Regions from separate parts of the Vreelandella neptunia genome, predicted to be linked through region 1. Evidence: predicted binding sites of a transcription regulator. Region 1 holds the regulator's gene; the other holds the start of a gene.
What was found. Region 1 encodes sigma-54, which starts transcription at its own class of promoters, with help from an activator protein. Its sites were predicted from a motif close to TGGCACNNNNNTTGCTNT; they were not measured.
Positions count from the first base shown of each region.

Region 2: a site for sigma-54 is predicted at 1,370-1,387, ahead of SR894_RS06180 (HAD-IIB family hydrolase). Genes of this name have one in related genera too.

Region 1 covers NZ_CP140255.1:1,605,473-1,609,110, reverse strand. The annotation lists gene lptB (LPS export ABC transporter ATP-binding protein) at 1-686, shown strand, start outside; gene SR894_RS07315 (RNA polymerase factor sigma-54) at 816-2,231, shown strand; gene hpf (ribosome hibernation-promoting factor, HPF/YfiA family) at 2,329-2,637, shown strand; gene SR894_RS07305 (PTS sugar transporter subunit IIA) at 2,642-3,112, shown strand; gene rapZ (RNase adapter RapZ) at 3,195-3,638, shown strand, end outside.
Region 2 covers NZ_CP140255.1:1,354,385-1,358,022, reverse strand. The annotation lists gene SR894_RS06185 (glycosyltransferase family protein) at 1-321, opposite strand, end outside; gene SR894_RS06180 (HAD-IIB family hydrolase) at 368-1,276, opposite strand; gene SR894_RS06175 (OmpA family protein) at 2,989-3,638, opposite strand, start outside.

The DNA.
Region 1 (3,638 bases):
AACGCCGCCGTGTGGTTAAAGACATCAATTTGGAAATCTGCCAAGGCAGCGTCGTTGGGCTCCTGGGCCCCAATGGCGCGGGTAAAACCACCTCATTCTATATGATCGTTGGGCTAGTCAAGTCCGACGCTGGCAAGGTGGGTATCGACGATGTGGATTTAACCCGCGCCCCCATGCACGAGCGCGCAGCGGCGGGAATTGGCTATCTACCTCAAGAGGCATCTATTTTCCGCAAACTCTCGGTTGCCGATAATATTATGGCGATACTCGAGACCCGCAAAGAGCTTAGTCGCAGCGACCGCGAACAGCGCCTGGAAGCGCTACTCGAAGACTTCCATATTACCCATATCCGCGACAACCTGGGCATGAGCCTTTCAGGGGGCGAGCGCCGGCGTGTAGAAATCGCCCGTTCGCTAGCCACAGAGCCCGCTTTTATTCTGCTTGATGAGCCTTTTGCGGGCGTTGACCCCATCTCGGTAGGTGATATTAAAAGCATTATTCGTGCGCTTAAACAGCGCCATATCGGCGTGCTGATTACTGATCACAACGTGCGTGAAACCCTGGATATTTGCGATATCGCCTATATCGTCGGCGATGGGCAAATCATCGCCAGTGGCTCGCCGGCTTCGATTCTCACCAATCAAAAAGTAAGGGACGTGTATTTGGGCGCCGATTTTCGTCTGTAACAGTTTCGCCTTCATCGCCCCTAAATAGCGCTTTAAAACAACTTTACTACCAATGGCATGCTTATTGCACTTGCGCCAAGCACTCACTCGCACTAGGGTGGAGCATTCTGATTAACGAGTGGTTCTCAGATGGTCATGAAAGCTTCTCTCCAACTGCGTATCGGCACACAGCTGACCATGACGCCCCAGTTGCAGCAGGCCATTGCGCTGCTGCAACTCTCTACGCTGGATCTTCGTCAAGAAATTCAGCAGGCACTTGATGCCAATCCCATGCTGGAGCAGGAAGATGAATTTAGTGAGCAGGCTGTCAGCGAGCCTAAGGAAGAAGAGTGGTCAGAGAGCATCCCTACTGAGCTCTCGGTAGATAGCGACTGGTCAGATACCTATCAAGATATGGGCAGTCAGGGGGGTAGCAGCAGCGAAGGCCCTGATTTTGAGCGTCAGGCAGCAGGGCAAAGCCTGCATGGCCACCTGCTATGGCAGCTTGCCATGACCGATTTTAGCGCCCGCGAGCAGCTTGTCGCGGAGAGTTTAATCGACGCGCTCGACGCTAACGGCTACCTAACCCAACCGCTCAACGACATCCGTGAAGGCCTGCGCGCCCAGGGCATTGACGGGCTTAGTCAACGCGAAGTGGAAACCATTCTGCTCAAGCTCCAGCAGTTTGAGCCGACCGGCATCTTTGCCCGGGATCTGCGTGAATGCTTGATGCTGCAGCTCGCCGCCCTCCCCGATGATACGCCACTGCTGGTTCCCGCTCGCCGTTTAGTGCGGCAGTTTCTCGAAGCGCTTGGTAAAGACGATATGCGCCTGCTGAAGCGCCGCCTAGGGCTCGACGACGAACAGTTGACCGACGTCATCCTACTGATTCGCAGCCTAGACCCACGGCCAGGCAGCGCTTACGGCGACACCGACGATAGCTATGTTACCCCCGACCTAGTCGTGCGCCACGATAACGAAGGCTGGCACTTAGAACTCAACCCAGAAGCCCTGCCAAGGCTGCGCATTCAGCCGGACTACGCCAGCTTGATTAAGCGAGCGGACAAGAGCCAGGACAATCAGTTTCTCAAAGAACACCTCCAGGAAGCGCGCTGGCTGATCAAAAGCCTCTCTAGCCGAAACGATACGCTGCTGCGTGTGGGTCGCGAAATCATTACCCGCCAGATTGGCTTTTTGGAGCACGGTGAAGAAGCCATGAAGCCATTGATACTGGCCGATATTGCCGAAGCCGTCGAGATGCACGAGTCGACTATTTCACGGGTAACGACGCAAAAATATATCCATACACCTCGAGGCGTGTTTGAACTCAAATACTTTTTCTCAAGCCAGGTGAGCGGTCAAGATGGCGATAGCCATTCCAGCACTGCCATCCGGGCACGTCTCAAGAAACTGATTCAAGAGGAGCCGCCCGGCAAGCCGCTTTCAGATAGTCGCTTAGTGACGCTGTTAGGCGAGGGAGGGATTCAAGTGGCGCGTCGTACGGTGGCGAAATACCGTGAAGCCATGGGCATTCCCTCATCTAGTGAACGGCGCCGTTTGCGCTAACTTCGCTAACGTTTCAGGGAAACTCTCGACAAGGGCTTTGCAACGCGGCAAAAAGGGTTACAATCGAAGTACAGTCCGATGGATAAGGAGCACGTCAATGCAAGTAAATATCACTGGTCATCACGTAGAACTGACTGACGCCTTGCGTGACTATGTCAACGAAAAGCTTGAGCGTGTAGAGCGCCATTACGACAATATAACTACGGTGCAAGTCACCTTATCAGTGGAGAAAGAGCGCCAGCAGGCCGCCTGTACGCTGCACGCAGCAGGTGCTGACTTACATGCGGAAGCCCTAGACAGTGATATGTACGCCGCTATCGACGCGCTAGCGGATAAAATCGACCGTCAACTCGTTAAACACAAGGAAAAAGCACAAGCTCGCGCCCAAGGCGCTGGTGTGCGTTAATTCAATGACGTTGGAAACCATACTCCCCCCGGAACGTGTTCTGTATGACGTACCCGGGGGTAGCAAAAAAAGGGTGCTGGAGTTTTACAGCACCTTTATTGCCCAAAATATCCCCAGCCTGGACAGCCAAGAAGTGTTTAGCCGTTTAATCGGCCGCGAGCGCTTAGGTAGTACGGGTATTGGTAACGGCGTGGCTATTCCCCATGCGCGGAGCCCCCACTGCACCGCCCCTATCGCCGGGTTTTTAAAGCTGGCTGAAGCAATCGATTTCGATGCTATCGACGGCGATCCGGTAGATCTGGTATTTGTCCTGTTGGTACCCGAAGAGGCAGATGACACGCATCTCTCACTACTGGGGCAGGTAGCGACCATCATGAATGATGCGGACACGCGCCAGCAGCTGCGTAAAGCAGCCAGCCAGCGCGAACTGCTCGAGCTGATTACCGCTAAAATTCGCGAGCAATCAGCGACCTAAGGGTCTGAAAGCCTGTTCAGGGCACAGCAGATTATTCGCTCACCACCCTCAACGCAGCTTGATCAAAGCAAAGAGAGACTCTATGCAACTGGTGATCATTAGCGGCCGCTCCGGGTCAGGTAAATCTATCGCCTTGCAAGCGCTGGAAGATCTTGGCTACTACGCGATTGACAACCTCCCCGCTATGCTGCTGGGATCATTGGTGGATGAACTGCGTGACCAGGGCGATCGCACCCATCTGGCGGTCAGTATTGATGCCCGCAATTTGCCGGGAGCGCTGGAGCGCCTACCCTCTTTGTTAGAGGAGTTGCGTCAGCGTAAAATCGACTTTCAAGTGATTTACCTAACTACCGACGCACGCATACTGCTTGAGCGCTACTCTGCTACTCGGCGACGCCATCCGCTGACCCGCGATAGCGAGATGACCCTGGAAGAGGCGATCAATAAAGAGGAGGAAACGCTGGAGGATATTCGCGACCTGGCCGACCTTTTGATCGATACATCACGGTTATCGGTGCACGATTTA
Region 2 (3,638 bases), 250 kb from region 1:
GGCACGCAGCCGTGGGCCATCGTTCCATAATATGCGCGTGTGCTGCGGCAGGCGTGAGAAAAAGTCCCGAGCATATAAAAATTGCTCGCGATCGGCTCGATCCAGGCCAATGACAATTTCATTGAGGTACGGGACTTTAACCAGCTCATCGACGATTGCTGACAGCGCCGGCCCTTCCAGCTCAGAAAAAAGCGACGGCAAAATCAGCCCCATTGGACGCCGTCGAGCAAACTGACACAGCTCTTGTTCAAGCGCTTCCACCGAACGCCGGGTAAGGTTGTGAAAGTCCGTAATAATACCGTTTTGATGAAAGTCACTCATGCGCTTACCTCCCTGGATTTAAAGTACTGGACTCAAAGAACTGTACTCAAAGGATCACGACATCTCCCTTCTCCGCCGTCGCTAAACGGCGGTCATCTCGCCCCCACCAGTAGGCCACCCCCTCGGCCCAGCCGGTCGGCCCTGTTGCATCCGTGCGGTAAATAGAAGCGTTGCTGGGTTCTACGGCTAAGTCATGGCAACCTCGAATTACCACCGCTTGATCCACCGCTTCGAGCATGGTGATATCGTTTGGCCCATCCCCTAACCCCAATGAAAGGGGCGCTCGGCCTCTTAACGCAGTAAAGCGCTTGACCAGCCACTCGACGGCACTGCCTTTATCGGCGGAGCGTCCCATCACATGCCAAAAGCGCCCGCCTTGAGTAAGCTGTAGCCCATCCCCTTCTAAAGCGGTGCGAAACGTCTCTAGAGCTGCCTCGGAGTCCTGCCACAGCAGCGGCTCACTACCTTCCCGCTGCCGTGCGTCCCGGGCGCGAACCGCATCAAGCCCGGTGAGCTCCATCACCTCAGCGACGCTCATCTCTCCCATGCGAGTAAAACGAATCCCCAGACGCTCGCGCCAAACCTTCAACCGGGCACGAATAAAGCCAATATCCACACCAGGATGCTTGATAACGACGCCATCACGGCCACTGCCTGGGCGGTCTAAGCGCGCATGGCACCAGCCTGGCGGTAGACCAATAACCGCACCGTTTTCAGCAATAAACGGCGTTGCCGTGAGACCCAGGGCTTCGCGCAGCGGAATCAGTTCGGCACGGGTTTTACTGGTCACCGGAATTACCGGCACCCCCATCTGCTTTAAGCGGGCAAGCCAGGGAGCCGCGGGACTGAAGTCATAGCTGTGATGATCTAGCAGCGAGCCATCTAAATCGGTCACTACCAGACGTGGCTGCAGAGCAGGATCAACCGAAGGGGTTGACTGGACGGATTCAGGCATAGCACTACCTCTCTTCGGCCTTAACGCTTCGTTAAGACGTCATGTCTCGGACACCTAAATAGCTATGGCCAGCTATTAATTGCTATAGAAAGCATAGCAATTCATAAGCCAAAACAGAGAAGTGTCGATTCAACAGAGGGTTACAGGACTTTTTTGCGGGAAAAATGTATCGCAACACTCGCAAGCACCAAAAAGAGGCAGTATTAACGCACCAAATAAGTGCAAGAAAAATCACGAGGGAAAATAAAGCTATAAAAAAACGTCACAGGTCTTGGCAACGTCTCATAAATAGCTATACTGAAATTGTACCCACTGGTGATCCTGTACACCCCTCACCTGATTCCAGTGGGCTGCAGTGAGCCAAGCCCTTTGATGCCCGCCTCCCCCGGCGGGCTTTTTTTTCCTCACCTAAAGGGCGCCTGCGGCACCCTTCGCGCGCTGGAAGCGCCCTCCTACAATAGACAACTGCCCCGGTGCCCAAAGCTAGTGGTGGGAGGGAGCTTTAGCTCGCGACCATTCTGGCTTCCAGCCGGAAGACACTAGTGGGCGCCTACGGCACCCTTCGCGCGCTAGAAGCGCCCTCCTACAAGTAGCTTCTGGCTTAGCGCTGGCTGTAGGGTGTTGTGGGAGGAAGCTTTAGCTCGCGACCATTCTAGCTTCCAGCCGGAAGACACTAAGGGGCGCCTGCGGCCCCCTTCGCGCGCTGGAAGCGCCCTCCTACAAGTAGCTTCTGGCTTAGCGCTGGCTGTAGGGTGTTGTGGGAGGGAGCTTTAGCTCGCGACCATTCTGGCTTCCAGCCGGAAGACACTAAGGGGCGCCTACGGCACCCTTCGCGCGCTGGAAGCGCCCTCCTACAAGTCGCTTCTGGCTTAGCGCTGGCTGTAGGGTGTTGTGGGAGGAAGCTTTAGCTCGCGACCATTCTGGCTTCCAGCCGGAAGACACTAAGGGGCGCCTACGGCACCCTTCGCGCGCTGGAAGCGCCCTCCTACAAGTCGCTTCTGGCTTAGTGCTGGCTGTAGGGTGTTGTGGGAGGAAGCTTTAGCTCGCGACCATTCTGGCTTCCAGCCGGAAGACACTAAGGGGCGCCTACGGCACCCTTCGCGCGCTGGAAGCGCCCTCCTACAAGTCGCTTCTGGCTTAGTGATGGCTGTATGGTGTTGTGGGAGGGAGCTTTAGCTCGCGACCATTCTGGCTTCCAGCCGGAAGACACTAAGGGGCGCCTACGGCACCCTTCGCGCGCTAGAAGCGCCCTCCTACAAGTCGCTTCTGGCTTAGTGCTGGCTGTAGGGTGTTGTGGGAGGAAGCTTTAGCTCGCGACCATTCTAGCTTCCAGCCGGAAGACACTAAGGGGCGCCTGCGGCCCCCTTCGCGCGCTGGAAGCGCCCTCCTACAAGTCGCTTCTGGCTTAGAGCTGGCTGTAGGGTGTTGTGGGAGGGAGCTTTAGCTCGCGACCATTCTGGCTTCCAGCCGGAAGACACTAAGGGGCGCCTGCGGCCCCCTTCGCGCGCTGGAAGCGCCCTCCTACAAGTAGCTTCTGGCTTAGGGCTGGCTGTAGGGTGTTGTGGGGGCTGTATGGTGTTGTGGGAGGAAGCTTTAGCTCGCGACCATTCTAGCTTCCAGCCGGAAGACACTAAGGGGCGCCTGCGGCCCCCTTCGCGCGCTGGAAGCGCCCCCCCTACAATTTAATAGAACCTTGCAACAGTGAGTATTTACTACTCAACATGAATAACCACCTCAACCCGCCGATTACGTGCACGCCCTTCTGCGGTGGCATTGCTTTCAAGTGGTTTTGTTGCTGCCAAGCCTACGGCGCGTAAACGTTCAGCATCGACACCTTCAGCTTCCAGCGCTTCCACAATGGCAATGGCGCGGGCGCTCGACAACGCCCAGTTAGATGAGAACTCATCGGTGTTAATGGTCTGGCTGTCCGAATGCCCCTCAACCCATACTTCGCCATCATAGCGCTGAATAGTTTCCAACAAACTGCCCACTAGTGACGAGCCGTTGTCGGTCAACTCAGCCGTAGCAGAAGGAAATAGCAGTTGATCCTGCACGCGGAGGCTAATCCCCTCCGCCACCCGCGACACTTCAACACCCTCCAGGTCGGGCAGATAGGTAGACTCTTCTACGCGCTCCGAAAGCGCCTGGTTTAGCGCAAGTGCACCCGCTACTGACTCATCGCTCACCGCTTGTACATTTACCGGGGGGCGGTCGGTTAACACCACCATGTAGTCAGCCAAGGGTGATGTAAAATCATCGCTGCCCGCGGGCATCAGCAGTTTTGGCAAGTAGAAAGTCGGCTCGACAGGCTGCGGCGGTGCTGCCAAAAGCGGTGGAACCCCGAAGCTGACTCGTCGAGGAA